Regions from separate parts of the Arthrobacter sp. LT660 genome, predicted to be linked through region 3. Evidence: predicted binding sites of a transcription regulator. Region 3 holds the regulator's gene; each other region holds the start of a gene.
The links. The regulator HrcA, encoded in region 3, represses chaperone genes, less so after heat shock. The targets are predictions, from matches to a motif close to TTNGCACTCGNNNNNNNCGAGTGCNAA.
Positions count from the first base shown of each region.

Region 1 (10,450 bases), 840 kb from region 3:
ATCGCGCTCGGGGGACGCTTCGCCCGCGAACTGCCCGAATTGGCCATCCCGTGGGAGGCCGCCGAGGTCGCCGAACCCCGCCTGCTCGCGTTGAACGAGCCGCTGGCCCAAGAACTCGGTCTGGACCCGGCGGCGCTCCGGACCGCGGAGGGCCTGCGCCTCCTGGTCGGCAACGCCGTCCCCGACGGCGCGACTCCGGTGGCGCAGGGCTACGCGGGACACCAGTTCGGATCGTATTCGCCGCGGCTCGGGGACGGGCGCGCGCTCCTGCTCGGCGAGGTCTCCGCGGCAGACGGGACGCTGCGGGACATCCACCTGAAGGGTTCCGGCGCCACGCCGTTCGCCCGCGCCGGGGACGGGCTGGCCGCCGTCGGGCCCATGCTGCGCGAATTCGTCGTCGCCGAGGCGATGCACGCCCTGGGAATCCCCACGACGCGCTCGCTCGCCGTCGTCGAGACCGGGAGCACCGTCCGGCGCGAGACGGAACTGCCCGGCGCCGTGCTGACCCGCGTCGCGGCCAGTCACCTGCGCGTCGGCACGTTCCAGTTCGTCGCCGCCGGCGGGGACACCGACCTGCTCCGCCGGCTGGCGGACTTCGCCATAGACCGCCACTATCCGTGGGCCGCCGGGGAGGAGAACCCGGCCCTCGCGCTGTTCCGGGAGGTCGTCGCGGCGCAGGCGTCCCTGGTGGCGCGCTGGATGCTGGTGGGGTTCGTCCACGGCGTCATGAACACGGACAACATGACCATCTCGGGCGAGACCATCGACTACGGCCCGTGCGCGTTCATGGACGCCTACGACCCGGCCGCCCTGTACAGCTCCATCGACTCGGGCGGGCGCTACGCCTACGGGAGCCAGCCGGTGGTCGCCGAGTGGAACCTCGCGCGGCTCGCGGAGGCGCTCCTGCCGCTGTTCGACGAGGACCGCGACCGGGCGGTGGAACTCGCCGTCGAGCAGCTCGGCACGTTCCGGCCGGCCTACAACGCCGCCTACGCGGCAGTGATGGCGGACAAGCTGGGGCTGCCCGACGACGACGCGACGGCGGCGCTGTCCGGCGAGCTTCCGGCGCTGCTCGCCGGGGCGCGGGTGGACCACACCTCGTTTTACCGCAGCCTCGGCGCCGCCGCCCGGGGCGGCGACGCGCGGTTCCGCGCGCTGTTCCCAGCCGCGGACGCCGGGGACGAAGGGGGCGCGGAAGCCTGGCTGGAACGCTGGAGGCTGTTGGGCCCGGACGGCGACGCGGCGGACCGCGCAAACCCGGCGTATATCCCGCGGAACCACCTCGTGGAGGAGGCCCTCGCCGCGGCGACCGCCGGAGACCTGGAGCCGCTCTCGAAGCTGTTGGACGCGGTGACCGCGCCCTTCGAGGAACGAACCGGGCTCGAGCGCTACGCCGCGCCCGCACCCGAGGATTTCGGAAACTACCGGACTTTCTGCGGAACCTAGCCCATCCCAGCCCAGTCCTGCACCGACCCAGCCCCGCCCGCCCCGCCTCGCGAAGTGGACATAACCACGGGTAATTAACCTAGGAAGTGTCCACTTCGGGGGGTGGGGGAGGGCTATTCGAAGCGGGTGGGGTCTCCCATGCCGACGCGGACCACTTCCGCCGTGCCGCCGGAGAAGTCGACGACCGTCGTCGGCTCGGCGCCGCAGTCGCCGGAGTCGATGACGGCGTCGACCACGTGGTCGAGGCGTTCCTTGATATCCCAGCCCTGGGTCATGGGTTCGTCCTCGTCGGGGAGGAGCAGTGTGCTGGACAGGAGCGGTTCGCCGAGTTCGGCCAGCAGCGCCTGCGTCACCGCGTGGTCCGGGATGCGGACGCCGACCGTCTTCTTCTTCGGGTGGAGAAGGCGGCGGGGGACCTCCTTGGTGGCCGGCAGGATGAAGGTGTAGCTGCCGGGAGTGACGGCCTTGATGCTGCGGAAGACCATGTTGTTGATTTCCACGAACTGCCCCAGCTGCGCGAAGTCCTTGCAGACCAGCGTGAAGTGGTGCTTGTCGTCTAGCCGGCGGATGGTGCGGATCCGGTCCAGCGCGTCCTTGTTGCCCATTTGGGCGCCGAACGCGTAGCAGGAGTCGGTGGGGTAGACGATCAGGCCGCCGGAGCGGAGCATATCCACCGCCTGGCCGATCAGTCGCGGCTGGGGATTGTCCGGGTGCACATCGAGAAAGCGGGCCATCAGCCGAGCATACGCCGGATTTGGCGGGCCCGCCGCGGCTCCGGTACCCTTGCTGGGTACGCCCGCGTGGCGCACGAAGTTCGGTTCTTTAGCTCAGTTGGTTAGAGCGTTCGCTTCACACGCGAAAGGTCGCTGGTTCGAGTCCAGTAAGAACCACCAGCAACGAGGAGGGCCCCCGCCGCGGCGGGGGCCCTCCTCGTTTTGAACCTAGCCGACGGCGGCGACGCGCGCGCCGTCCGGTTACGACCCGTCCGCCATCATGTCCAAGACGAGCGGCTTGACCCTGGTCCCGAGCAGTTCGATGCTGCGGACCATGTCCGCGTGGGGGAGCGAGCCGTTGCTGTACTTGATGTCCAGGCGCGAGAGCCCCAGGCCCTTCGCGGCCCGAACGAACTTCTTGGCCACCGTCTCGGGCGAGCCCGCGAAGAGGTTGCCCGCGGGCCCGGCCGACGCCTGAAAGCGCATTTTCGATGCCGGCGGCCAGCCCCGTTCGGAGCCGAGCTTGTTCATGACGCGCTCGTAGTGCGGCCAGAGGGTGTCCAGGGCCTCCTCGTCGGTCTCCGCCACGAAGCCGTGCACGTGCGCGCCGACTGGTTGCGGCTGGTGCCCGAACTCCTCGAGGGAGCGCCGGTAGAGGCGTCCCAGCCCCTCGAACGCCAGCGGGTCCCCTCCGATGATGGCCATGAACAGGGGCAGTCCGTGCCGCGCCGCGCGGACGACCGATTCCGGGCTGCCGCCGACACCCACCCACGCGCCGAGCCGGCCCGATTCGGTGTTCGGGTAGGCGCGCTGTCCGGACAGTCCCGGACGGGTGGTCCCGTGCCAAGTGAGCGGCTGCTCCGCCAGGAGCTTGGCGAAAAGCGCCAGTTTCTCCTCGAACAGGACCTCGTAGTCCTTCAGGTCGTATCCGAAGAGCGGGAAGGACTCGATGAATGAGCCACGTCCCAGGATCACCTCGGCGCGTCCGTTGGACAGCCCGTCCACCGTGGCGAAACGCTGGAACACGCGCACCGGATCGTCCGAGCTGAGCACCGTCACCGCCGAGCCGAGCCGGATGCGCTCCGTCTGGCCGGCGATGGCACCGAGGACGACCTCCGGGGCGGTCACGGCGTAGTCCGGGCGGTGGTGCTCGCCGACGCCGAAGAAGTCCAGCCCCGACTGCTCGGCGGCGCGTGCCTCCGCGAGGATGTTACGCAGGACCTGGGCATGGTGGAGCGGCTGGCCGTCGGGGCCGTCCGTGACGTCGCCGAAGGTTTCGACGCCGATTTCGAGCTGTTGTCCCATGGATGGACTCCTTTGATATATGCAACTGCATGCAATAACCGGCGTCGCAAGCCGGGTATTCCCCGGCGCGGGGAAAGCCCCGGGGTGCGTCCGGGACGGGCGCTCCGGAGACCGTGACGAAGCACTCGCCGGGGCCGCCCCCTGGGCCGGCTACACCACTGTTTGCCGGTTGTACAGTGGAGTCACCAAGCACCGCAGGACAGGAGACCACGTGTCCCCGAGCAACACCCAGGACACCACCCCCGGAGTGGGCGGAACGCCCGATCCGCACCCGCGCGCCGGGGCGATGCCGCGCGTCACGACGTCGGAAATGAAGCACACCCTGACGCGGCGCACCGAGGCCGTGCTGCCGACCGGAAGCGCCGACCTGCCGGGGTCCCCCGACGACCGCTTGAAGACCGAGCCCGACTGGGACGAGGCGGACCTTCCGGCCGATTCCGAGCCGGCCCTGGATCCGTACCCCGGCGCCCAGCAGCAGGACCGTGGCCGCAAGCCCGCGAGGAACACCTCCAAGAACCGCCTTCTCTGGGGCGTGCCGCGTCCGGGGCCGGGAACGGCTCCCACGGCGCCGATCGATCCCGCCGTCGCCCGGCCCGTCCCCAGGGCCAGCCCGGCTGCCCGTCGCATGCTGGCGCGCCTCATGGAGTCCGAGGCGCCGCCCACGCAGGCGTTCTCCATCGTCGACCGGCTGGTCGGAAGCCCCTATGCGAACCCGACAATCCAGGTCGGCGCCCAGGAGGCCAGCGCGCGCAAGACGCTGGAGTTCGCCCTGGACCTCGCCGAGGCCATGTTCCGCTACGGTGCCGGCGCCCTCGAGGCGGAGACGAGCATCATCGCGGTCACCGCCTCGCTGGGGCTGCGCCACGTGGACGTGGATATCACCAACCAGTCGATCCTCCTGAACTATGCGCCGGCCGACCAGATTCCGCTGACCATCCTGCGCGTGGTCCGTTCGTGGACCAGCAACTACGCCGGCCTGGCGCTGCTCCACCAGCTGGTCTCCGAGATCGTGGCCGGCGGCGTCACGCGGCAGCAGGCGGTGGACCGCCTGGACGACATCACCCACCGGCCCAAGCCGTTCCCCCGCTGGATGGTCACTGCCGCGGGCGGCGGGTTCACGGCCGCGTTCGTCCTGTTCATCGGCGGATCGTGGATCGGTGCGCTGGTTGGTTTCGCGTCATTCTGCCTCGTCACCCAGGTGCTTAAGGTCGCCGGCCGGTGGCGAGTTCCGGAGTTCTTCGCCGTCGGGCTCGGGTCCCTGGCCATGACCAGCATCGCCATGGTCATGTGGGCGCTCAGCGTGCCGATCTCCCCGGCCATCGTCGTGGCCGGCGGCATCATGCTGCTGCTTCCGTCCTCGAGGTTCGTCTCCGCGGTCCAAGACGCGATCAATGGCTTCCCCGTCACGGCGGCGGGCCGTTTCTTCTCCGCCATGATCATCTACGGAGGCATCGTTGCCGGCATCGTCGTGGGGCTGGTGCTCGGCGCGCTTGCCGGCATCGGGGAGCTGGACATCGCCCGGATCGACCAAATCGCGTATCCGACGTGGCTGCTGGTGCTGCTGGTGGGCTTCGCGGTGGCCTGTGCCTCCGTCTTCGAACAAAGCGCCCACAACCTGGTGCTGCCCACCGCAGGCGTCGCGCTGCTGGGGTATCTGGCACTGGTCGGTTCCGAGACGATCGGCGTCGGCCAGCGGCTGACCCCGGCCATAGCCGCCGCCGTCGTCGGAGCGGCGGGGCGTTGGGTCGCCATGAAGATGGGGGCTCCTCAGCTGGTGGTCGCCGTGCCCGCGATCGTCTTTTTGCTGCCCGGGCTGATGATCTTCCGCGCCATGTACGGGATCGCGATCGACAGCGACGACATGACGGCCGGCCTCGTGGAGATGTTCAACGCGTTCACCATCATCCTCGCCACGGCGGGCGGCGTGGTGCTGGGCGACACCATCGCCCGGCCGCTCACCAAGGGCTGGAGCAGCCACGAACGACGCCGGATCCGCCGCCGCTGACACCCTCTTCCACGGCCTCCTCCGGCTACCGCGCGCCGACTTACGACGCCGGCAGGCGCCAATCCACGCCACTCGCGCCCTGCGCGGCGAGCAGTTCGTTGGCGCGGCTGAACGGGCGGGAACCGAAGAAGCCGCGCCGCGCGGACAATGGCGAGGGGTGTGCGCTGTGGATGACAGCGGTGCCGGCCAGCAGCGGTTCGACGGCCTGCGCGTCCCGGCCCCAGAGGATGGACACCAGCGGAAGCCCGCGGCCCGCGAGGGCGGCGACGGCGGCATCGGTCACGGCCTGCCAGCCCAGCCCCCTGTGGGAGCCCGCCGAGCCGGCGGAGACAGTGAGGACGCGATTCAGCAGCAGCACTCCCTGGTCCGCCCAGGCGGACAGATCGCCGTGCGGCGGGGGAGTGGCACCGACGTCGTCCGCCAGCTCCCGGTAGATGTTCGCGAGGCTCCGCGGCAGTGGCCGGACGTCTGGCTGGACCGCGAAGCTGAGCCCGATCGCGTGCCCCGGCGTCGGATAGGGGTCCTGCCCAACGACGAGGACCTTGACGGACTCCAGCGGGCGGGTGAAGGCGCGAAGGATGTTCGTCGGCGCGGGGAGCACGTTCTCGCCCGCTTCGCGCCGCCGCAGGAGGTCGGCCTCGATGGCCTCGATGTGGCCGGCGACGGGCTCGAGTGCGCGGGCCCAATCCGGGGCCATGCCCGCCGCCAAGCGCGGGCCCGCGGGGATGTCCTCGCCCCGCGGAGCTGGCGGCAACGCAAAAAGCGGATGCTGTTCGGGTGCGTCCGGTGAATCGTGCATCCGTTCATTCTGCCGCGCGCGGGGACGGTCCGTTCAAATGACAACCCTGTGATTCGGAACTACCATGGGAGGCGTGCCCCGCGCCCGCGCGGCAGTGGACCGGGAGGAACGTTGTGGCAGCGGAAGAGACCGAACCGGGATTCGCCGTGGATCCCGAGAGCGACCTCGACGAGCGCGCCCAGCGCATGCTGGCACTGGAACGGCAGTGGTGGAAGTACGCCGGTGCCAAGGAGCAGGCCATCCGCGAGCTGTTCGACCTCTCCGCGGCGAACTACTACCAGGTGCTCAACGCGCTTATCGACACCGAGGCGGCGCTCGCGCACGATCCCATGCTGGTGAAGAGATTGCGTAGACTACGTTCAACCCGCCACCGGGCCCGAAGCGCGCGCAGGCTGGCCACGGAGGCGTAGCTGGCGCCGACGTACCGATCAGATCCAAGGACAACGATGAGCAAGTACGCGAACGACGAATTCGACAGGGTTCCGGAGTTCACCGACCGCAACGGGGTCCACCGGGCCGAGACCGCGGGCACCGCCAAGCGCCCGGGCCTGGGCCTGTTGATGGGCGTCGGGGTCCTCGCGCTGCTGGTCGGACTGTTCTCGTTCTTCGTCCTGCCCCAGATGACCGGCACGCCGACCGCTTCCCCCGGGGACTCCGCGGGCGCCCCGGCCGCGAGCTCCGATGCCGCGAACACCAGCGACGCGGAATCCGAGCCCGCCGAGTCCGAGACCGCGGAGTCCGAGACCGCGGAGTCCGAGCCGGTCGAGTCCGAGGCACCGGAATCTGAGTCCGAGGAGCCCGAGGCATCGCCGGAGCCCGAGGAATCCGACGAGCCGGAGGAGTCCAGCGAGGCCGCCGGCGCCGTCGACCGGTCGGCGCCCATCGGCGTCTACAACGGAGCAGGGCGCTCCGGGCTGGCCGGTTCGGTGGCGTCGAGCCTGCGCAACGGCGGGTTCACGTCCATCAGCGCGGCGAACTGGTCCCGGCAGGAAAACGTGTCGGTGGTCTACTTCCGCTCCGAGTCCTCGCGCTCCACGGCCCAGGAGGCCGCACGGGTCCTGGGCATCGCCACGGTCTTCCAAACGCCGAACATCCCCACGGAGATCTCCGTGGTGCTCGGCCGCGACTACAGCTAGTTCCGCCCGGCCAATCCGTGGCGAATTGGGCGCCGCGCTTGCACTCTCGGGGCGAGAGTGCCAATAATTGATTTAGCACTCGGGTGCCGTGACTGCCAAGAGTCCATCGACGACGTCGTATGGGCCACGATCTTTCGCGGGGCGCCGGGTGAACCCCTGGCCAGTTGCAGCGAGGAAGTCCGGTTGGCGTACCGAAAGCGCCACCCGGCTGCCGTCCGTCGCGGGCGTTGCCTCCGGCCCATGAAAACGCATGACTGTCCCGAAAGGACCACAAGCCGCCATGGCCAAGATGATTGCATTTGACGAGGAAGCACGCCGCGGCCTCGAACGGGGCCTGAACACCCTGGCCGACGCCGTCAAGGTGACCCTCGGCCCGCGTGGCCGCAACGTCGTTCTCGAGAAGAAGTGGGGCGCACCCACGATCACGAACGACGGCGTGTCCATCGCCAAGGAGATCGAGCTCGAGGACCCGTACGAGAAGATCGGTGCCGAGCTCGTCAAGGAAGTTGCCAAGAAGACGGACGACGTCGCCGGCGACGGAACCACCACCGCCACCGTTCTCGCGCAGGCGCTGGTCAAGGAAGGCCTGCGCAACGTTGCCGCCGGCGCTGACCCGCTGAGCCTCAAGCGCGGGATCGAGAAGGCCGTCGCGGCAGTGACGGCCGAGCTGGTCGCCTCCGCCAAGGAAATCGAGACCAAGGAACAGATCGCCGCCACGGCGTCCATCTCCGCCGGCGACAACCAGATCGGCGAGCTCATCGCGGAGGCGCTGGACAAGGTCGGCAAGGAAGGCGTCATCACGGTCGAGGAGTCCAACACCTTCGGGCTGGACCTCGAGCTGACCGAGGGCATGCGCTTCGACAAGGGCTACATCTCGGCCTACTTCGTCACCGACGCCGAGCGCCAGGAAACGGTCCTCGAGGACCCGTACATCCTGATCGTCAACTCGAAGATCTCCAACGTCAAGGACCTCGTCGCGGTCCTGGAGAAGGTCATGCAGTCCGGCAAGCCGCTGCTGATCATCGCCGAGGACATCGAGGGCGAGGCCCTGGCCACGCTGGTCGTCAACAAGATCCGCGGCCTGTTCAAGTCCGTGGCCGTCAAGGCCCCGGGTTTCGGCGACCGCCGCAAGGCCATGCTGGCCGACATCGCCATCCTCACCGGTGGCCAGGTCATCTCCGAGGAGGTCGGCCTCAAGCTCGAGACCGCCACCTTGGACCTGCTGGGCCAGGCGCGCAAGGTCGTCGTCACCAAGGACGAGACCACCATCGTCGAGGGTGCCGGCGACGCCGAGGAGATCGCCGGACGCGTCAGCCAGATCCGCGCCGAGATCGAGAACTCGGACTCGGACTACGACCGCGAGAAGCTGCAGGAGCGCCTCGCCAAGCTGGCCGGTGGCGTTGCCGTCATCAAGGCCGGCGCGGCGACCGAGGTCGAGCTCAAGGAGCGCAAGCACCGCATCGAAGACGCCGTCCGCAACGCGAAGGCCGCCGTCGAAGAGGGCATCGTCGCCGGTGGCGGCGTGGCCCTCCTCCAGGCCGGCGAGCGCGCGTTCGCCAAGCTGCAGCTCGAGGGCGACGAGGCGACCGGCGCGAACATCGTCAAGGTTGCCGTCGAGGCTCCGCTGAAGCAGATCGCCTTCAACGCCGGCCTGGAGCCGGGCGTCGTCGCCGACAAGGTCAAGGGCCTGCCTTCGGGCCACGGCCTGAACGCCGCCACGGGCGTCTACGAGGACCTGCTGGCCGCGGGCGTGAACGACCCGGTGAAGGTCACGCGCTCCGCTCTGCAGAACGCCGCGTCGATCGCAGGGCTGTTCCTCACCACCGAGGCCGTTGTCGCCGACAAGCCGGAAAAGGCCGCTGCGGCCATGCCCGGTGGCGACGACATGGGCGGCATGGGCGGCATGGGCGGCTTCTAGCCACCCGCCGCTCCGGCGGCACCACCCGAACGCCCCGGTCGATGACCGGACAACGATGGCCGCGGTTCCCCAGGCGGGGGCCGCGGCCATCGGCGTGATGTGGTCGTTCGAACATGGTTCGGGCCTACGGCGATCCGTTCGCCTGCCGGCGTCGGCTGCGGTGCCGGGGCCTACGGCAGTCGCTCGAGGCCGGCCAGCTCGCTGCGCAGGTTTGCCCTCGCGGACGCTTCCCAGAGTTCCCGGCCGACGGTCGTTCCGTACAGGGGACCCACATCCAAAAGGAACCTCAGGACACCTGCGCGGCCCGCGGCGAATGCCGCGTCCGGAACGTGGGCATAGTCGCGGCGGACGGCCGCGACATAGCGGCCGTACTCCGCCGGGGGACGCGCCAGCACCTCGAGGTCCGCGTCGCACAACAGCCTTCCCGCAGCGTCGTCCGGGGCTGGCCGATGTCCGGCGGTGAGCCGAACCAGCCGTGCCGCCTCGGCCACCTCCGCCGGGGGCAGGCCCGCTCGGCCCAGCAGGCGCTCTGCGAGTTGCGCCGAGTCGTCCTCGTCGGCCCCCGCGACGCCCGCATAGACGGCATCGTGGAACCACGCCGCCAGCCACGGGGCGCGCGGGTGGGCGCCGGCTGACTCTCCCCGCGCCGCCAAAAGATCCAGCGCCCGCAGCACGGCCAGCAGGTGGGCGCGGTCGTGGTAGTGGCGGTGGTCCTCCGACCACCGGATCAGCAGTTCGCGGCCCACGGAGGGAACCGTGGGGACCAGCTTGTCCCAGGAGGCCAGGAGGATCCGGTCCAGCTTCTCCGGCCGCTGCCGCGCCGGGACGCGGAGCCCGCTGCGCACGAGCCGCCGGACCAGTTCCGTCGCGGAGACCGGGACGGCGCCCTGGCCAACGAGGGCCTCGTAGCGCCTCTGCGGAACGTCGTAGTGGTCCCTGTCGAACGCGCGACCGGGCAGTCCCGCCAGCTCGGCGAAGCGGTGGAGCTCCTCTAGTGAGACGTCCGAAACGAGATGCGAGAAGACGGTACCGTGCGCCGGCCACAGGGGCGGGTCGATAAGGATGGCCACGCCGTCAGCCTACTCCGGGGCGGATGCCCGCCGGGGCCGTGAACGGACGGTCCCGACG
Region 1 covers NZ_CM149651.1:3,346,310-3,356,759, forward strand. Annotated here, with positions in the region: gene AC0QSG_RS15630 (protein adenylyltransferase SelO) at 1-1,446, shown strand, start outside; gene AC0QSG_RS15635 (L-threonylcarbamoyladenylate synthase) at 1,560-2,180, opposite strand; tRNA gene AC0QSG_RS15640 (tRNA-Val) at 2,263-2,339, shown strand; gene AC0QSG_RS15645 (LLM class flavin-dependent oxidoreductase) at 2,421-3,464, opposite strand; gene AC0QSG_RS15650 (threonine/serine exporter family protein) at 3,676-5,469, shown strand; gene AC0QSG_RS15655 (uracil-DNA glycosylase) at 5,510-6,268, opposite strand; gene AC0QSG_RS15660 (DUF3263 domain-containing protein) at 6,382-6,678, shown strand; gene AC0QSG_RS15665 (LytR C-terminal domain-containing protein) at 6,715-7,404, shown strand; gene groL (chaperonin GroEL) at 7,685-9,322, shown strand; gene AC0QSG_RS15675 (DUF4031 domain-containing protein) at 9,493-10,392, opposite strand.
Region 1: the regulator HrcA is predicted to act here: its motif matches at 7,477-7,503, upstream of groL (chaperonin GroEL).

Region 2 (10,450 bases), 1.8 Mb from region 3:
CCTGGTGATGTTCACGTCCAGCCGCGGGTTCCTGATGCCCAAGGACACCTTCGACTTCGGGCCGGCTTCGGGCTGGGAGGCACGCTGGACCGGCACGCTGGAACCGGCGAAGGCCGCAGACATGTCCGCCCCGATGAGCACGGTCCGGGCCTGGGCTCCGTACGTCCTGATGGGCGTGCTGCTCGTTGCCTCCCGCGTCATTCCGGACCTCAAGGGTTTCCTCACCGGCCTCGCCATCCCCGTCGAGAACATCCTGGGGACGGGTATCACCACCACCGTGCAACCGTTCTACCTCCCGGGATTCATGCTCATTCTCGCCTCGGTGTTCGGTTTCATCCTGCACCGGATGAACGGGACGCAGATCGCCCGCGCGTTCAAGGTCTCCGCGGGACAACTGTTCGGCACCGCCGTCGCACTGCTCTTCGCACTTCCCCTGGTCCGCATCCTCATCCAGTCGGGCCCGGAACTCAACGCCTCGGGCCTCTCCAGCATGCCGGTCACGCTGGCGGAGGCCGCGGCCGCGGTCTCCGGAGGGGCCTGGCCAGCGATCGCGCCGTGGGTGGGTGCCCTCGGCGCCTTCGTCGCCGGATCCAACACTGTGTCCAACCTGACCTTTGCGCAGTTCCAGTTCTCCACCGGCGCCCAGATCGGCGTTCCCCCGGAGACGGTCGTCGCGGCGCAGGCAGTGGGCGGGGCGGGCGGCAACCCGATCTCCATCCACAACATCGTCGCCGCCTCCGCGACCGTCGGGATGCTGGGCCGGGAGGGCGACCTGCTGCGCAAGACCATCATCGTCACCACCTACTACTGCCTGGCCGCCGGTACGCTGGCACTACTCGTTATCCACGGGCTGGGCCTGAACCTCGGAACGGTCATGCTGGTCCTGCTGCTCGCGGGCATCACGCTGGCGATCCGGTGGATGCTCAACCAGAAGCCCCACCTTGCCGTCCCGAGGTCCGCCGGCCGGGCGTCCGGAGACTGATCCCGTGCCACGCAGCGAGGGGCGGGCGCACTCGTTCCCGGCGCCCCCGCCCCTTGTTACGTGGGAAGATGAATCGGTGAACAGCAAGCCCCCCAGACCCCCCAGCCCGCGGGCCTACGAAACCGTGCTCGAGGCGATCGAGGCGGAACTGCGCTCGGGTTCGCTGAAGCTAGGCGACCAGCTTCCGGGCGAGCGGGCCCTTGCCGAGACGCATGGGCTCTCGCGGGCGTCGGTTCGAGACGCCATCCGCATCCTGGACGTGCTCGGCGTCGTGCGCACCTCCACCGGGTCCGGCCCGAACGCCGGGGCGGTCATCGTGTCCCGGCCGGCCGCCGGGTTGGCCGCCGCTCTGCGGCTGCACGTCGCCACCCGCCAGCTGACGGTCGCCGAGATCGTCCAGACCCGCATCCTGCTGGAAACCGGTGCTGCGGAGGCCACGAAGATCGACCCGGAAAACGACGCCACACGCGCGAAACTCGCCGTGGCCGCGGATTTGCTCGAGCAGATGGACGACCCGGCGCTCGGCCGGTCGGATTTCCACGCCCTCGACGCCCGTTTCCACGTCCTGCTTTCTTCACTGGCCGGGAACGCGGTAATCGAGGCGATGATGGAGTCGCTGCGGCTGTCGATCAGCGACTACGTGGCCGAGTCGATCCGCAGCGACGAGGACTGGGAACCGGTCGCGGGCGTGCTGCGCACCCAGCACCACGGCATCCTCGGGGCGGTCTCGGCCGGGGAAGGCCAGCGCGCCTCGAAGCTGCTGCGCGAGCACATCGAATGGTTCTACGCGGAGACCCAGGGCTAGCCGCCACCGCGACGCCTTCTTTCGACGAAGCCAGATGTCCCCCACCCCCGTTTCGACGAGGGTAGATGTCCGAATCCGGGCGGAAACCGACATCTACCTCAGTCGAAACGCAAGGGTGGGGCATCTGGCTTCGGCGAGATCCGGAGGCCTACTGCCCCACGGCCCCCTGTCCGCCGGGGGCCGAGGTCGCCTCGCCCTCGATCTGGTCGGCGCCGTTGTCCCGGCTGCCCGTCTCGACGGCGATCTTGCGCGGCTTCGCGCTCTCGCGCACCGGGATGGTGAGCATCAGGACGCCGTTGTTGTAGTGCGCCGTGATCGCCTCGATGTTGATGCCCTGGCCCAGGTTGAGCTGGCGGACGAAGCTGCCGCCGCGGCGTTCGCGGGTCAGCCACTTCACGCCTTCCTGCTCGCCCAGCGTGCGCTCGGCGCGGATGGTCAGCAGCTGGCCGTCGACGTCGATGTCCACCGATCCCGGATCGATGCCCGGCAGGTCGGCGCTGAGGATGTAGTGGTCGCCCTGGCGGTAGAGGTCCATGGGCACGTCGCGCAGGCGGTTGTCGAACAGCGCGCCGGCCACGCGGTCGAGCTCGCGGAACGGATCGAATGTGTTTGCCATGATGATCAACTCCTTCGTGGGGCACCACCCCGGTGCCGTGTTTCTCGTGTTGTGGGGGTCGATCGACGGTCCTCAAACTTGAGTGCCATCCGCTCAACCCACGATTAAATTAGCACTCTCCGCCGCGGAGTGCCAGTCCCTTTTTGGCTCATTTCTCCCACGGCGAACGACGCATTTCCACCCCCGTGCCCACAGGCTCCGCGCCCCTGTGGTGGGATGGTCCCATGAGACTCGCCACCCTTCGCCACCCGGAATCCGGCGGAACATTCGCCGCCCTCATCGACGGCTCCGCCGCCGTCGAAATAGAGGGGTTCGACGACGTCGGCGCCCTCCTGGCCGCGCCGGCCGCGGAGCGCGAGTCCGCGCTGGACGCGGCCAAGGCAAACGGCGCAAGGCACGACGCCGGCGCCGCCACCTTCGCGACGCTGATCCCCGCCCCGGCCAAGGTCTTCTGCATCGGCCTGAACTACCGCAACCACATCGCGGAAACCGGCAACGAGACCCCGAAGTTCCCGACCGTCTTCACGAAGTTCGCCGAATCCCTCACCGGCCCCACGGACGAGATCGAAATCCCCGCGGAGGACCACCGGATCGACTGGGAGGGCGAACTCGCCATCGTCATCGGCGCGGCCGGCCGGCGAATCCCGGAGGAGGACGCCGAACGGCACATCGCCGGCTACGCGGTGTCCAACGACGTCTCGATGCGCGGCTGGCAGGGCCGCACGCCGGAGTGGACCCAGGGCAAGTGCTGGGAGGCGGCCAGCCCGGTCGGCCCCTACCTCGTGACCCCGGACGAGTTCACCCCCGGCGCCCGAATCACCACCCGCGTCAACGGCGAGGTGGTGCAGCAGGATTCGACGGCGGACCTGGTCTTCTCCCCCGCCGCGCTGGTCGCGTACCTCTCCACGATGGTGACGCTGCGCCCCGGCGACCTGATCCTCACGGGCACCCCGGCCGGCGTCGCCTTGGGCCGGCGCAACGAGCGCGGCCGCCACCCCTGGCTGAAGGCCGGCGACGTCCTGGAGACGGAGATCGAGGGCCTCGGCGCCCAGCGCAACGTCCTGGTCGCGGCGCCCGACGGACACTAGGTACGTGGACCTGGCCGCGGTTGCCGCCGAACTCTTCGGGTCCATGCCCGGCGGGTTCGTCGCCGCGCGGACGGCGGCCGCCAAGGCCGAGCCGGACAAGGTCACCGGCAAGGCCATCCTCGCGCTGCCGAAGCCGTCGACCGCCGCGTGGCTGGTCAACATGCTGGTCCGCCACCGCCGCACGCACGGGAGACCCGACGCGAGGCCGACGCGGTGGAGCGGCGCGCGGAATGGGCCGCATCGCCGTCGTCCGCCCCCTCGCCCGACGTCATAGACGCACCAAGGCACGTCACATCCGGCAACGCGGCACCGCGCCGCGGCCGGAAAAACGTTCCGATTTCACCGAAATCCACCCGCAACCGGGACAAATGTGAACTTTCAGCGTCCTGCGGGAAACCAATACCCCGTATCGCTTGCCACACCGTCCACGTCACCATACGTTTAGGGGAGGGACCCAGCGATGCTGCGAGGCTCCCTGATCGACGATCGCAGCTGTACGCAATATCGAAGGAAGCATCATGGCAACAGGCACCGTTAAGTGGTTCAACGCAGAAAAGGGCTTCGGATTCATCGAGCCGAACGATGGATCGGCGGACGTTTTCGCTCACTTTTCCGCAATCGCGAGCAGCGGCTACCGCTCGCTCGACGAGAACCAGAAGGTCGAATACGACGTCGTGCAGGGTCCCAAGGGTCTGCAGGCAGAGAACATTCGCCCGCTGTAACCCCATAGCTTCACCCGCCGTCAGGCGAGGTTGAACGACGAAAGGCCCCGGAAGCGCCATACGGCGCAACCGGGGCCTTTCCGTTTGTCCGAAAGGCCTAGGCGTTCCAGAGCCCGTAGGAGTCCGCGAGGTCCGCGATCTTCTGCGCGCGGGCCAGCCGCGGGAGGTAGGAGCCGTCGCCGATGGAGGCGCCGGCGGCGTGCGCGGAGAGCATGTCGTGGGCCCAGCTGAGCTCGTCGGTGCTCGGGGACAGGCCGGTGTTGACGTCCTCGACCTGGTTCGCGGAGAGGCAGAGCTTGCCGGTCATGCCCATCGACGCCGTGGTCTGGCAGGCGGCGTGGACCTCTCCCCCGGTCGCGCCGGGAGTGGCCGGGCCGTCGATGGCGCCCGGGAGCTGGCCGACGCGGGAGGCGACCACCAGTTTGCCGCGCGCGTACGCCAGGGCCAGGGGGTCCTCGGAGACGCCGGTGTCCTTGCGGAAGTCGTTGGTGCCGAAGGCCAGCCGGAACGTGCCCGGGGCGGAGGCGATCGCCGTCGCGTTCTCGATGCCGATGGCGGATTCGATCAGCGCGAGCACCGGCGTGCCGGCCTGCAGGCGCATGGCCGTGTAGGTCACCTGTTCCGGCTTCTCCGTCATGGCCAGCATGACGCCGCGCAGGCCCTTGGCCTTGGAGAGGGCTGCGAGGTCGTCGGCCCAGAATTCGGTTTCGAGGCCGTTGACGCGCACCCAGGCGGTCATTCCGGAGTTCAGGGCGTGCACGACGGCGTCGCGCGCCTCGGTCTTCTGCGCCTCCGGGACCGCGGCCTCCATGTCGAAGATGACCGAGTCCGCTTCGGAGGCGAGCGCGGGCGCGTACAGTTCCGGCTTCGCGGCGTTCACCAGAAGCCACGAGCGGGAAAGCTTGGCGGGCAGCGATGCCGCGCGTCGGTTGCGAAGGGACATGCCCCCAGCCTACTCACTCCGCCTTGGGGCGTTCCACCGAGTGTCCCGCCATACGCGTCCTGACTTGCCTCTTCACGCCCTACAGGTGCCCCAGGCCACATGAGGGTGGATGATGAAACCATGTGGTTCGGCTGGATCGAGTTCGATGTCCTCCTCGGCGACGTGCATTCGCTCAAGGAGAAGCGGGCCGCCGTGCGCCCGATCATCTCCGAGGTGCGGCGCCGCTTCGAGGTCTCGGCCGCCGAGACGGGGCACCTGGACCTCCACCGGCGCGCGGGGATCTCCGCGGCCGTCGTCGCCGCGGACCGCGCGCACGTGGTGGAGGTGCTCGACGCCGTCGAGCGCCTCGTCGCGTACCGTCCCGAAGTCGAGCTGCTCAGCGCGCGGAGGCGGATCGGTTCGTCCAAGGACGAATAGGCGGGGACGGATAGGCGGCGCCGCCGCTACGGCTGCGGGGCGAACCCGACCGGAACCACGGTGACCGTCCACACGCTGCCGTCCTTGGCGCTGGTTTCGAAGAGCACCAGCGCGCCGCCTCCGGAACCGGGGTTGTCCCATTCGACGTTCCCGCTGAACGGCCCCATGTCCGGCCCGGATCCACCCATCACGATCCCGGTCCCGAGCGGCTCGTCCCTGCCGTGGGCTCGGACCGCAACCTCGACGGTGGCCTCGAACGCGCGCGAGGAACCGGACAGCGTGACAGGCGAGACGATCTGCTCGCCTGCAGCGGGCGATTCCAGTTGGATTTCCGTGCTCATCGCCCCGAGGGCGTACCAGTTGCCGTCGGACAGTTGCCGCAGCAGCACGGTGGTCACCGCGCCGTCCGCGACCGCGCGGACCTCCAGTTCGCCGGAGCGCGAATCGCCCTGCATGAACTCGCCGTAGACGGGATCGGTGTACCCCGCGAGCTCCTCGGCGAAGCCGGCGGCGGCCTCCTCCGGGTCGCCGTACCGCAGGGTGCCGTCCGGATCGGGCCAGACCACCGTGGCCGCCTCGGCGGCGGGCAACGACGGCGCGGTGCCCGGAAGGTCGGAGGCGGACGCCGTCCGCGACGGGGTCGGCGACTGGCTTTGCGAGGGGGTCGGCGTCGCGGAACCGCCCGCGGAGGTGGGAGCCGCGCTCGAGTCCGGGGGCGGCGTCGTACCAGGGGTTCCGGCGTCCGGTCCGCCCGCCTGCTGCATCAGCAGGACCGCCACCCAGACCAGGGCGGCCACCAGCGCCGCCGCAAGCAGTGCGACGGCTGTCTTCCGGCCACGGCCGGTGGGGGTTGCGTTCTCGCTCATGACGGCACCGTAACCGCTCCCCGTTCGCGCAAACGAGAACGGACAGGGAGCGGTTCGGTGACGTTTCGGCGCGCTCCTGGGCCGTCTCCCGCGGATGAGATCGGCGCACCGCCGTACAGCCGGCGCCACATTGGGCCGCGTCATGCCCCCGCGCGCGGGACCAGCCCGCCCAGGTGCGCTGCCTTTCGCGGAATCGCGGCGCACGCGGGCTCAGGCACCACGCAGCGGGCACCTGCGCAGCTCCAATGTGGCGCCGGCTACCGCGGGAGGCCGGTTACCCCCGGGAGGCCTCGCCCACGGCCTTCGCCACGGCCTCGGCCACGCGCGGATCCAGCGGCGACGGCACGATGAAGTCCGCGCTGAGGTCCTCCTCGGCCAGCGCCGCGATGGCGTGGGCCGCGGCGATCTTCATCTCCGGCGTGATGCGGCGCGCGCCGGCGTCGAGCGCGCCGCGGAAGATGCCCGGGAACGCCAGCACGTTGTTGATCTGGTTCGGGAAGTCTGAACGCCCCGTGGCGACGACCGCCGCGTACTTGGCCGCGACGTCGGGCAGGACCTCCGGGTCCGGGTTGGAGAGCGCGAAGATGATGGCGTCCTCGTTCATCCCCGCCAGGTCCTCCTCCGCGACCTTCGAGGAGGAGACGCCCACCAGAACGTCCGCGCCGTCAAGCGCCTGGCGGATGCCGCCCATGATGTCGTTCTTGTTGGTCTTGGCGGCGTACTTCGCCTTGATGGCGTTCAGGTCGTCGCGCTCGCGGTTGATGGTGCCGCGCGAATCCACCAGCACCACGTCGCCGACGCCCGCGTTGACGAGGATCTCGGCGATCGCGATGCCAGCGGCGCCCGCACCGCTGACGACGACGCGCAGGTCGCCGAACGCGCGCCCGGTCACCTTCGCGGCGTTGGTGAGGGCGGCCAGGACGACGACGGCGGTGCCGTGTTGGTCGTCGTGCATCACCGGGCAGTCGAGCGCCTCGATCAGGCGCTCCTCCAGCTCGAAGCAGCGCGGCGCGGCGATGTCCTCGAGGTTCACGGCGCCGTAGCTCGGGCGCAGCCGCACCAGGGTCTCGATGATCTCGTCGACGTTGGTCGTGTCCAGCACGAGCGGGATGGAGTTCAACCCGCCGAAGGTCTTGAAGAGGGCGGACTTGCCCTCCATGACGGGCAGCGACGCGGCGGGGCCGATGTCGCCGAGGCCGAGGACGGCGGTGCCGTCGGAGACCACCACGACCAGGCGCGAGGCCCAGGTGTGGGTGGCGGCCTTGGCGGGATCCTCGGCGATGGCGCGGGACATCTGGGCGACGCCGGGCGTGTACGCGATGGACAGGGCGCGCTTGGAATCCAGCGGCATGGTGCACTCGACGGAAAGCTTGCCGCCCTCGTGGGAGGCGAAGATCTCCTCCCCGGTGATGGGGGAGACGGCGTTTTGGGGGTCGGTCGCAGTGGTGGGCATCTTTGCTCCTGAGGAAAGTCTCTGATCGGTCAGCGGGCGCGGCGCGGGTTCCGCGGGAACATCGCGGCCCGGGGTGGGGCGGCGGGATTCCTGCCTCGCTCTGCGGATGACGGCCAAGGGTGGTGGCGCGCACCTTCGCAGTGGTCAGTACTTTCTTTAGACCTCGTTTCCACGGTACGGCATCGGCGGTGGCCGCGTCATGTCGAATGCCCGAAAACGTCCCGGTCCAAAATCGCGCCGGACGGCGCACAATATCCCTATGACATTCCAACCCCCGGGTCCGGACGCCCTGGGTCCCGACCACGTAGACCTCAGCATCTCCGCCCGCGTGCTGGCCGGCAGGCTGCCCCCGGGCTTCGTTCTCGGCGCCGCGACGGCCGCCTACCAGGTGGAGGGAGCCGTCCGCGAAGACGGCCGCGGACCCAGCGTCTGGGACACCTGGGTGGCGGGCAAGGAGGCCGCCGTCGACGGCTCGACCGCCGACGTCTCCACCGACCACTACCACCGGATGCCGGAGGACGTCGCGCTGATGGCCGGACTGGGCCTGGACGCGTACCGTTTCTCCACGGCGTGGCCACGGATCTTCCCCGATGCCTCCGGCGTCCCGAACCGCCGCGGCCTGGACTTCTACCACCGCCTGCTGGACCAGTTGGACGCGCGTGGGATCGCCCCGATGCTGACGCTTTTCCACTGGGACACGCCCCAGTACATAGAGGACGACGGCGGGTGGATGGAACGCGACGCGGCGTACCGGTTCGCCGACTACGCCGCGGTCATGGGCCGCGAGTTCGGCGACCGGGTCCGCTGGTGGTGCACGGTCAACGAACCGGCCACGGTGGCCGGGAACGGCTACGGCTCGGCGCTCCACGCGCCGGCGGGGAACGCCGGCGTCAAGTCGCTGCGGGCCGTGCACCACCTCCTGCTGGGCCACGGCCTGGCTACCCAGGCGCTCCGGGCCGAGGGTGTGGCGGGAGGGATCGGCATGTCCAACGTCCACTCGCCCAGCGAGCCGGCCGATCCGACCAGCCTGTTGGACCGGACCGTGGCGGACCTCGTGGACACCGCCTACAACCGGCTATTCGCCGATCCGGTGTTCCTGGGGACCTACCCGGCGGCGGTCCAGGCGGCCGCCCGCTTCGCCGGCCTGAGGATCCGCGACGGGGACCTGACGACCATCAACCAGCCGTTGGATTTCTACGGGCTCAACTACTACATGCCCACTCTCGTCGCCTCCGGACCGGGCGAGGAGGGTCCGCTGCCGGCGTCGTTGGTGTTGCCCACCGGCGGGGAGCCCGAGGAGGCCGCCACCCCGTTCCACGTAGTCGAATGGCCCGGCGCCGAGCTCACCGCGTACGGCTGGCCCATAGTCCCCGGGCACCTCGGCGTCATGCTGGGGCGGATGCGCGATCGGTACCCGAACATGCCCCCGGTCTTCATCACGGAGGGCGGCGTGAGTTTCGAGGAGGCGCCGGAACTCGACCCGGCGACCGGCGTCGTGCAGGTCCAGGACACCGCCCGCGCCCACTACCTGCGGGAGCACGTGACCGCCGCCCTGGACGCGGTGAAGCCGGGCGGACCGGCCGCCGGGATGGACCTGCGCGGGTACTTCGTCTGGACGCTGATGGACAACTGGGAGTGGGCGGCGGGGTACCGGCAGACGTTCGGGCTGGTGCACGTGGACCGCGAGACCCTGAACCGCACGCCCAAGGCGTCCTACCACTGGCTGGCGAAGGTGATCGCACACCGTGCGGGGCTGCCCGAAGAGGACGGTGCGGTGGAATCCGACGTCGTCGGGGCATGATGGTGCCATGCCGTCGGAGACCACAGCACTGACCAAGTCCACGCACCACGAACCGCTGCCCGCCCCGGAGGCGGCGCGGCTGGCGCAGGCGCTCGGCGACGCGCCGGACGCCACCGTGTTCGTGGACGGGACCGCGCTGCGCCTCTCCGCCGGCGCGGCGGACGCCGTGATGGACCTGCTCGCGCGGCTGTCCCGCGGGGAGGCCGTCACGATCAGCACCAGCGAACTGTTGCTGAACACATCGCAGGCCGCGCAGCTCGCGGGGGTCTCCAACACGTACATGCGCCGGCTGACCGACGCGGGGACCATCCCGGTCGAGTACCGCGGCAGCCACCGCCGGATCCGGCCGCGGGACGTGCAGGCGTGGCTGGAGGCGCGGGCCCACTGACGGTGGGGGCGGGCCGACGGCGGGGGCGCGCCGACAGTGCGGGCGGCCCGAAACGTCGCCCAACCGATGCCGAGATGTGCTGTGTGGCGGGGCGGCCGCGACCTACCGTGAAGCCAGGCGCCACCCGCGGCGCCCGGGCCCTAAGGGAGCGCCATGCCGGCCGTTCGCAGCGTTGGCGCGGTCCTCGCGACACTGGCGCTCGCGGCCGCGGCGGGATGCGCCGCCGTCGTGCCGGAACCCGGCGCCGCGCCGTCGGACCGTGGTGTGGACCTGTCCCCCGGCGCCCCGCGTTCGGGGCCGCCGTCCGCGATGCCGGCCGGACCGCCGGCGGCCGCGAGCATCACCGCGCTGGCGCCGCTCACCGTTTTC
Region 2 covers NZ_CM149651.1:2,415,027-2,425,476, forward strand. Annotated here, with positions in the region: gene AC0QSG_RS11145 (L-lactate permease) at 1-982, shown strand, start outside; gene AC0QSG_RS11150 (FadR/GntR family transcriptional regulator) at 1,059-1,787, shown strand; gene AC0QSG_RS11155 (Hsp20/alpha crystallin family protein) at 1,936-2,403, opposite strand; gene AC0QSG_RS11160 (fumarylacetoacetate hydrolase family protein) at 2,628-3,491, shown strand; gene AC0QSG_RS11165 (hypothetical protein) at 3,496-3,765, shown strand; gene AC0QSG_RS11170 (cold-shock protein) at 4,010-4,213, shown strand; gene AC0QSG_RS11175 (HpcH/HpaI aldolase/citrate lyase family protein) at 4,311-5,156, opposite strand; gene AC0QSG_RS11180 (DUF503 domain-containing protein) at 5,277-5,573, shown strand; gene AC0QSG_RS11185 (Gmad2 immunoglobulin-like domain-containing protein) at 5,600-6,439, opposite strand; gene AC0QSG_RS11190 (NAD(P)-dependent malic enzyme) at 6,714-7,892, opposite strand; gene AC0QSG_RS11195 (glycoside hydrolase family 1 protein) at 8,152-9,693, shown strand; gene AC0QSG_RS11200 (helix-turn-helix domain-containing protein) at 9,701-10,081, shown strand; gene AC0QSG_RS11205 (hypothetical protein) at 10,235-10,450, shown strand, end outside.
Region 2: the regulator HrcA is predicted to act here: its motif matches at 2,513-2,539, upstream of AC0QSG_RS11155 (Hsp20/alpha crystallin family protein).

Region 3 (9,490 bases):
AAGGTGGAGCATGCCGTGGGTGGCCAGCAGGAGGATCTCGTCCGCCGTGCTGTGACCGCCGCCCTTGGCCTGTTGGGCGGCGACTTGGGGGCAGATGACGATGTCGCCGAGCATGCCGGCTGGCGTCTGGCTTCCGGGGCTCCCGGGGCGGAGCTCGTCCATCGGGAAGGACATGACGTCCGTGGGCCCCGGCAAGTCCATCCAGTCGACGTGCAACCGTTCGATGGCGTCCTCGTCGACCAGGATGATGGAGACCTCCGCCTCCGGGTGCACATAGAGGGAGTCCAGGATGTGGCGTCCCAGGCGGCTCAGCGCCTCGAGGTCCGCGGACATGGCCGACTCGTTGTTCACCTCGACGGACATGGCTAGCCCTTCCCGGCGTCGGCGGGCGGAACGGACGTGCCGGAGGGACGCCCGGGACGCCGGTTGGTGCGCCTCGTGCGCCAGTCGATCGGCGGCTCGGACTCGCGCGCGGTCCACGTCTCGTACGCGGTGACGATGTCGGCGACGAGCCTGTGGCGGACAACGTCGGTGGCGTCGAGCATCCGGAAGGCGATGTCGTCGACGTCGTCGAGGATTTCGCTGACGACCTTGAGCCCCGACTTGGTGCCACCCGGAAGGTCGATTTGCGTGATGTCGCCCGTGACGACGATCTTGGACCCGAAACCGAGGCGGGTCAGGAACATCTTCATTTGCTCCGGCGTCGTGTTCTGCGCCTCGTCGAGGATGATGAACGCGTCGTTGAGCGTGCGTCCGCGCATGTAGGCCAGCGGGGCCACCTCGATGGTGCCGGCGGCGATGAGGCGCGGAATGGACTCGGGATCGACCATGTCGTGCAGCGCGTCGTAGAGGGGGCGCAGGTAGGGATCGATCTTGTCCGTCAGCGTGCCGGGTAGGAATCCGAGCTTCTCCCCCGCCTCGACGGCCGGCCGCGTGAGGATGATGCGGCTGACCTCCTTGGCCTGGAGGGCCTGCACGGCCTTGGCCATGGCGAGGAAGGTCTTGCCCGTCCCCGCCGGCCCGATGCCGAAGATCACCGTGTTGTCGTCGATCGCGTCGACATAGGACTTCTGGTTCACCGTCTTGGGGCGGATGCTTCGTCCGCGGCCCGTCAGGATGTTGAGGCCGAAGACGCCACTTGCGCTGCCCGGGACGGTGGACGGACCATCGACCATGCGGACGAGCTGCTCGACCAGGTGCGCGGAAATGCGTGTTCCGCGGCCCGCGAGGCCGCGGGCTTCGTGGACGACGCGCAACGCCTTGGCGGCATCTCCGGGTTCGCCCCCCACCGTGAGTTCGTTGCCGCGAACGTGCAACTTCGCCCCGGGGTAGACGCCTTCGACGATCCGCAGAACCTCGTCGTGGGCGCCGAGCGTGGCAACCATCTGGTCGGTGGAGTCGAAGTGGACCACTTCAGCCTCGCCGCTCTCCTGTTGTGGCTTCTCGGCGTCCTGAATCATGCTGTCGGCGTCGCCTCCCGTGGCTGGGCGCCGGCGTATCCGGGCCCGGGTCCCGGGCCGTTTCCGGCGCTCTCCCATCCTACTTGAACAGCCCCGCGGGGGCGGCGGCCGCAGGAATTAGTGCACACGCGGGACATATCGGTCGTACAACAGTCCTGCCGCATCCCCGGTCCGGGGTGCGCCCCCGGGCGAGTGCTATGCCAAGCTTGTTGGGCGGCCGATGGTGGCCACCCCGCTATCCCCCCTGAAAAGGACGACCTTGACGACCCCCAAACACCGTAGACGCACGCGTTCCCGCGTGGCCGTCCTGGTGCTTGTCGCGTCCCTGGGCGCCGTGTCGGCCTGCGCTGGGGGCATGGGTGTGCCCACGACGACGATGCCGGAAGGATCCTCGACGACGGCGCGGGTCACGCCGCCGCCGCAGGACGCCGAACCGCTGGAGAAGTTGAGCAGCCACCGCCTCTCGCCCGTGTATTGGCTCGGCGAGCGGGACTTGACCGTCTACCTGTACCGCGAATACCTCAAGGCCGAGGATCAGGGCGACCCGATCACCTCGGCCATCAAATACATGTTGGAGCACACGCCGACCGACACCGACTATTTCAACGTCTGGTCGCCCGCCGCGCGCATCGGTACCTCCATCGACACGAACAATGTGATCACCGTCGATCTTTCGGACGACGCGTTCTCCCGCGAACTCGACCGTGGGCTTGCCGAACGCGCCATCCAGCAATTGGTGTACACGGCCACGGCCGCGGCGGCCAACGCAGGGTTGCTGACAGGCACGACTCCGTCGCGGGTCGCCGTGCTGGTCGACGGGCACACGGGCTACGAGGCCTTCGGCCACATCCCGCTCGATGGACCGATCGAACGAGTCGCCAGTCTCCGGGCGCCCATTTGGGTCATCGATCCGCAAGACGGCGCGACGCGTCCCGCCGGCAAGCTGACCGTCCGCGGTGTTTCGGCGGGATTCACCGGCGGCACACGGTGGGAGGTGCGCCGCACCCGCGACGGGGAACCGGGCGAAGTCGTCTCGCAGGGGGCGCTTGCATTGGGCGCGGGCGAACTTCCGGAGGATGCGTTCGAAATCGTCCTGAACATGCGCCCGGGCGAATACCGGCTGTCCGTGTGGGGCCAGACGGCGCAGGATGCGGAGCGCCTGAGCGAGGACACCAAGGCGCTGACCGTCAACTAGTTCCGGACGGAACCGTCCAGCAGGCCGGCGAGGTGCCGGACCAGCACCAGGGCAGCGGGACCGGCGGTGGACACCCGGAGGACGTTTGTTCCCAGTGATGCCGTCGCGGCGCCGGCCGATACCAGTTTGTCGAGCTCCCCGGGCGCGATGCCACCCTCGGGGCCGACCACCAGCAGTATTTCCACAGGCGGCTTCCCCTGCGCCAGCCGCATCTGGACGACCCGCGACAGGGGCTCCGTGGCGGTCTCGTGGAGCACCACGGTCAGGCGGCCGCCGGGCACTTCCGTACCGCCGCCGGTTCCTTGCGTACCATGGGTGCGGGCCATCGCCGCCAGCTGGTTCGTGTTGACGGGCTCTCCCACCGACGGTTCCCGGGACCGGCGCGACTGCTTCACCGCTGCACGGACGGTCGACTCCCACTTCTGGCGGCCCCTGGCCGCCTTATCGGGCGTCCAACGCACGACGCAACGCTCGGCCTGCCATGGGACCACCCTGTCAATGCCCAGTTCCACCGCGGATTCCACGGCTTGGAGGTCCCGATCGCCCTTCGCCAGCGCCTGAACCAGGACAGTACGGAGGGCGGGAGACGGCTCGACCTCCAAGGTTTCGACGCGGGCCTCGAGGAACCCCTTGGCCGTGGTGACCACGACGCAGGCGGCGCGCCGGCCCCCGCCGTCGACGAGATCGATCCGTTCGCCCTCCCGCACGCGCTTGACCGACACGGCGTGGTGCCCCTCGGGGCCATCCAGCGTCACCGTCTGTCCCGGTGCCGCGTTGGCCAGGGCACCCGGATCGACGAGGAAGGCCTGGTTGCTCATTAGCCGCGGTGGCCAAGCTTGTCGAAGAAGCGGGAGAAGACGCCGCCACGCTCGGAGAGCCGCCCCTCGGCGACCTCCTCGCTGCGCAGCGTCGCGAGCCGCTCCAACAGGTCCCGCTGTTCGGCGTCCAGCTTCGTGGGTGTCTCGACCTGGATGTGCACGATCAGGTCGCCGCGCCCACCGCCGCGAAGCCGTGGAACGCCGAGCTGCGAGAGCCGCGCGGTGTCCCCGGACTGCGAGCCCGACTCCACGCGGATCTCCTGCTTTCCATCGAACGTGTCGAGGTCCAGGTCCGCGCCGAGGGCGGCTGCCGTCATCGGCACGGTCAGCGTGGCGTGCAGGTCGTTGCCCTCGCGTTCGAAGACCGGATGGCGCTTGACCTCGATCTCGACATAGAGGTCGCCGGCGGGTCCGCCGCCGGGGCCGGCCTCGCCCTGCGCCGCGAGGTGGATACGGGTGCCGGTTGCCACGCCCGCGGGCACCTTGAGCTGCTTGCTGACGCGTTCACGCACGCGGCCCTGTCCCATGCACTCGTTGCACGGGCTGGGAAGGGTCGTTCCGAAACCGCGGCAGGCGCTGCACGTCTCAACCGTCATCATCTGGCCGAGGAAGGAGCGAACCGGCCGCTGCACCTGTCCGCGCCCCCTGCAGATGTTGCAGGTCTCCGGCGAGGTTCCCGGCTGGCAGCACGTCCCGTGGCAGGCGGTGCACGTGACGGCGGTTTCCATCTCCAACGGGTAGACGACGCCCTGGACGGCGTCCTTCAGGTCGATCGGCGCGGTGATCAGCGCATCGCGGCCCCGGCTGGTCCGCGAAGCGGGCCCGGCGGCCTGCCCCGTCCCGCCGAAGAACTGCTCGAAGATGTCGTTGAAGCCGTAGCCCGCTCCGGGGCCGGGTCCCGCGGCGTTGCCGTTCTCGTTGCCCGTGGTGTCGTAATTGCGGCGCTTCTCCGGATCCGACAGGACCTCGTAGGCGCGGGTGACGAGCTTGAACTCGTCCGCGGCGCCGTCTCCCGGGTTGACGTCCGGGTGCAGCTTACGCGCAAGCTTGCGGTAGGCCTTCTTGATCTCCTCGGTCGTCGCGCCCTGCGCGACGCCGAGTACGTCGTAGTGGTTGCTCACAGTGTTCGCTGTGTCCTTTCCTGCTTTTCGATGCTTGGTTAACCGGTGGGTCGGCGTTAGCCGGCCAGGATCCGGGAAAGATAGCGGGCGACCGCGCGGACGGCGGCCATGCTGCTGGGGTAGTCCATGCGCGTGGGGCCGAGGATGCCCATCTTGGACGATTGGCCCGGCCCGTAGGCCGTGGCGATCAGTGAGGTCTCAACCAAACCACCGTACGCGTTTTCGCTGCCGATCCGAACCGCGATGCCCCGTGCATCCAATTCCATCTCCGAGAACAACCGCAGCAGCACGACTTGCTCCTCGAGGGCCTCGAGGACCGGGGTAATGGTGAGCGGGAAGTCGCCCGTGGAGCGCGCGAGGTTGGCCGTACCGGCCATCACAATTCGATCGACCACGCTGTTGTCGCCCAGCCCGCCGAGCGCGCCGGCGAGTATCCGTGCGGCCGGGCGGAGCCGAACGGGCACGTTCTCCACGGCGGCGCCCGCCAGCGGCGACAGCTCGGCCAGCTTGCCGCCGGCCGCCATCGCCATGAACGCCGCCTTGATGGTGTGCAGGTCGTCTTCGTTCGTCTCCGCCGGAGTGAGCACAACACGCTGCTCGACCTTGCCCGAAGTGCTGATCAGGACGGCAAGCACCTGTCCGGCGCCGAGCCCCACCAGTTCGATGTGGCGGACAGCCGCGTCGCTGTACTGCGGAACCTGGATGACGGCGACCTGGTGGGTCAATTGCGCCAAAAGGCGAACCGTGCGCTCGAGGACGTCGTCGACGTCGTCCGCGCCTTCGATGAGGGATTGGATGGCGCGGCGCTCCGCGGCGGAAAGCGGCCGCACGTCCTCGATGCGGTCGACGAAACGCCGATACCCCTGTTCGGTGGGGACACGCCCGGAAGAGGTGTGCGGCGCGGCGATCAGACCCTCGTCCTCCAGCGCCGCCATGTCGTTGCGGATGGTCGCCGCAGACACGCCCAGCTGGTGGCGCTCGACAAGAGCCTTCGACCCCACGGGCTCGCGGGAGTGCACATAGTCCTCGACGATGGCCCGGAGCACCTCGAGGCGTCGTGGTTCGGACATCCCTTCCCTCCCGATTCCGTCTCGTGGGCGATGGTTGGACGACGGGGCGGTTTGGCACTCGACGCCGTCAAGTGCCAAGTCTAATACGTTTCGAGGTTGTTAGCATGGTGGCTGCGCGCCGGATGGCCGGATCGCACCGCCGCCCCCGTGGGCGCACCACGAAAGGCTGTGTCAGGCACTGTGAACAACTACGAATGGGGCGCCCGCGAGATCTCGGCCCCGCGACCGAGGAAACTTCGCCAAGTCCCCGCCGCGTTGGGTCTGGTCCTCGAGGACGTGCAGACGGAATGGGTGGGCGAAGTAGTCCGGGTCGAAAAGTCCGGGGGCATGCGGATCGTGGTCCTTGAGGACCGGCGCGGAAAAACCAAGTCCTTCCCGACCGGTTTCGGATTCCTGATCGAGGGCGAGCCCGTCGAGATCGTGGAGCCGGTTCGGGGCGGCACGCCGCCGCGGCCGGCGCGTACGGCGTCCGGTTCGGTGCGGGTCGAGAACCTCAGGGCGCGGACGGCTCGGGCGAGCCGCATCTGGGTCGAGGGCAAGCACGACGCGGAGCTGGTCGAGAAGGTATGGGGCCACGACCTGCGCGTCGAGGGTGTTGTCGTGGAGCCCCTGCACGGCGTCGACGACCTGGCGTCTGCCGTGCGGGAATTCGCCCCGGGGCCGGGGCGGCGGCTCGGCATTCTGGTGGACCATCTGGTGCCGGGCAGCAAGGAAGCCCGGATCGCCGCCGAGTCCATGGCCGTGCCGGGTGCGCGTGGCAACGTCCTGATCGTCGGCCACCCCTACGTCGACGTATGGCAGGCCATCCGCCCTTCGGTGCTCGGCATTCGCGCCTGGCCGGTTGTGCCCCGCGGGACCGACTGGAAAACGGGGATCCTTCGGGGCCTCGGGTGGCCGCATGCAACCCAAGCGGACGTGGCGCTGGGTTGGAAGCGCCTGCTGGCGAGCGTCACGAGCTACGCGGACTTGGAGGCCAGCCTGCTGGGCCGCGTGGAGGAGGTCATCGATTTCCTGACGGCCGAGGGTGGCCCACGCGGGTAGTGACACGGGACAGGCCCGGCGCGCGGAGCGGATCCGCGCCGAACCACCGGCCCGTCGTGCGCGAACCACCGACTTCACGGGATAAACTGGCCGCAATAGGCGACCATGAATGGAGACTCGGGCGTGACCCACGGGTTCAGCGAAAAGGCACGGAACGATTCCGGGGACCGCAGGCACTACGAGGCCTCCTCCCCCTCGCCGTTGCCGTTGTCTCCTTCGGAGGACCGGCAATGGGCAACGATCGCCCACTTCGGATCGATCCTCGGTTTCATTCCGTCGGCAGTGATCTATTTCGTGTACCGCGGGCGCGGCCCGTTCACCGCGCAGGAGTCCAAAGAGGCCCTGAACTTCACGGTGCCGTTGACGGTTTTGGCGATGCTGTCCAACATCCTCACGTTGATCCCGGTGGTCGGGAGCGTCTTCGCGGTGATCGCGGTGGCCATCTGGGTTTACCTGACGGTGAGCGGGGTCGTCGCGGGCATCGAGGTCAACCGGGGCCGGCCATACCGCTATCCACTGAACCTGCGGCTGATCCACTAGCCGGCGGCGTTGGACTCAGAAGTCCAGAAGGCGCCTGACAACGGCGTCGGCCAGCAGCCGGCCGTTCAGGGTCGCAACCACCGTCCCGCGCACGGCCGCCGGCCCTTCGATCAGGCCGTCGGCGATCAGGCCTGCCACCGCCTTCCTTCCCGCCGGGCGCAACTCCGCGGTGGGCATGCCATCGACAATGCGTGTCAGCAACATCGCGCGTTCGAGGTAGCGCGCGTCGTCGTCGGGGGTTTCGCGTCCCGCGGCCGGGGAAACGCCCGCATCGATCCGCTGCTGGTAGGCCGCGGGATGCTTCACGTTCCACCACCGGAGGCCGCCGACGTGGGAGTGCGCGCCGGGACCGGCGCCCCACCAGTCCGCCCCGGTCCAATAGGCCATGTTGTGGCGGCAGCGGGTTTCCTCCGAGCGGCTCCAGTTGCTGACTTCGTACCAGCCGAAGCCCGCGGCCGTGAGCATGGATTCAGCCAACAGGTACTTGTCGGCGTGGTCGTCGTCGTCGATGTCTGGCACTTCTCCGCGTTTGATCTGGGCGGCGAGACGCGTGCCATCCTCGATGATCAGGGCGTAGGCGGAAATGTGGTCCGGCTCGTAGGAGAGCGCGGTCTCCAGGCTGGAGCGCCAGTCGTCGATGCTTTCCCCCGGCGTGCCGTAGATCAGGTCGACGCTGACGGCCAGCCCGGCGTCGCGTGCCCACTGCACGGCGCGGCCCACGCGTTCGGGACGGTGGGTGCGGTCCAGCGTCTTGAGCACGTGGGGCACCGCCGACTGCATGCCGAACGAGACGCGCGTGAATCCGGCGTCGGAAAGAACCCGCAGGGATTCCGGCGTGACGGAGTCCGGATTGGCCTCCGTGGTCACCTCCGCGCCCGGGGCCAGCCCCCAGAGGACGGAGATGCGTTCCAGTACGGACGCAAGGTCCTCGGCAGGCAACAGCGTCGGAGTCCCGCCGCCGAAGAACACGGTCTCGACCCGGCGGTCCGGCAGTCCGGAGCCGGTCAGGACGCGTGCGCCGAACGCCAGTTCGGATCCGACGGCGGCGGCGTAGGTGTCCTGGGTGGCGCCGGAGCCCAGTTCGTGCGCCGTGTAGGTGTTGAAGTCGCAGTATCCGCAGCGCACCGCGCAGAAGGGAATGTGGACGTAGACGCAGAAGGGACGCTCCGCGGCGCCCTCGCCGGACGACGCCGGAAGCAGCCCATTGGCGGGGGCCGGATCTCCCAACGGCAAAACTGAGGGCATCGGGCTACTTCTTGCCCTTGTCCTTGGATTCGTCGGAGGACAGTGCGGCGATGAAGGCCTCCTGCGGCACCTCGACGCGGCCGACCATCTTCATGCGCTTCTTGCCCTCCTTCTGCTTTTCCAACAGCTTGCGCTTGCGCGAAATGTCGCCGCCGTAGCACTTGGCCAGAACGTCCTTGCGGATGGCCCGGATGCTCTCGCGGGCGATGATGCGGGAGCCGATGGCGGCCTGGATGGGAACCTCGAACTGCTGGCGCGGGATGAGCTCGCGCAACTTGGACGTCATCAACGTGCCGTACGAGTAGGCCTTGTCTTTGTGCGTGATGGCGCTAAACGCATCCACCTGCTCCCCCTGGAGCAGGATGTCCACCTTCACCAGATCGGCGATCTGCTCGCCGTCCGCCTTCCAGTCCAGGGACGCGTAGCCGCGGGTCTTGGACTTGAGCACGTCGAAGAAGTCGAAGACGATCTCGGCGAGGGGAAGCCAGTACCGCAGCTCCACACGCTCCTCGGAAAGGTAATCCATGCCGCGCATCTGACCGCGCCGGGACTGGCACAACTCCATGATCGCGCCAACGAACTCGTTGGGAGCCAGAATGGTCGCCGCGACCATCGGCTCGTGGACCTCGAGGATCTTTCCCGTGGGGAACTCGCTGGGGTTGGTGACCGTGACCATGTTGCGGTCGTCCGTCATGACCTCGTACACCACGTTCGGGGCAGTCGAGATCAGATCCAGGTTGAACTCGCGCTCGAGGCGCTCGCGGACGATCTCTAGGTGGAGCAGGCCCAAGAACCCCACCCGGAAGCCGAATCCCAGCGCAACGGAGGTCTCGGGCACGTAGGTGAGGGCGGCGTCGTTCAGCTGCAGCTTGTCCAACGCGTCGCGCAGTACGGGGTAGTCGGAGCCGTCGATGGGGTAGAGGCCCGAGAAGACCATCGGCTTGGGGTCCTCGTAGCCGCCGAGGGAGTCGGCGGCCGGCTTCAACAGGTTTGTCACGGT
Region 3 covers NZ_CM149651.1:625,352-634,841, forward strand. Annotated here, with positions in the region: gene ybeY (rRNA maturation RNase YbeY) at 1-363, opposite strand, end outside; gene AC0QSG_RS02915 (PhoH family protein) at 366-1,460, opposite strand; gene AC0QSG_RS02920 (GerMN domain-containing protein) at 1,720-2,655, shown strand; gene AC0QSG_RS02925 (16S rRNA (uracil(1498)-N(3))-methyltransferase) at 2,652-3,473, opposite strand; gene dnaJ (molecular chaperone DnaJ) at 3,473-4,594, opposite strand; gene hrcA (heat-inducible transcriptional repressor HrcA) at 4,651-5,664, opposite strand; gene AC0QSG_RS02940 (DUF3097 domain-containing protein) at 5,845-6,705, shown strand; gene AC0QSG_RS02945 (DUF4870 domain-containing protein) at 6,811-7,245, shown strand; gene hemW (radical SAM family heme chaperone HemW) at 7,261-8,490, opposite strand; gene lepA (translation elongation factor 4) at 8,495-9,490, opposite strand, start outside.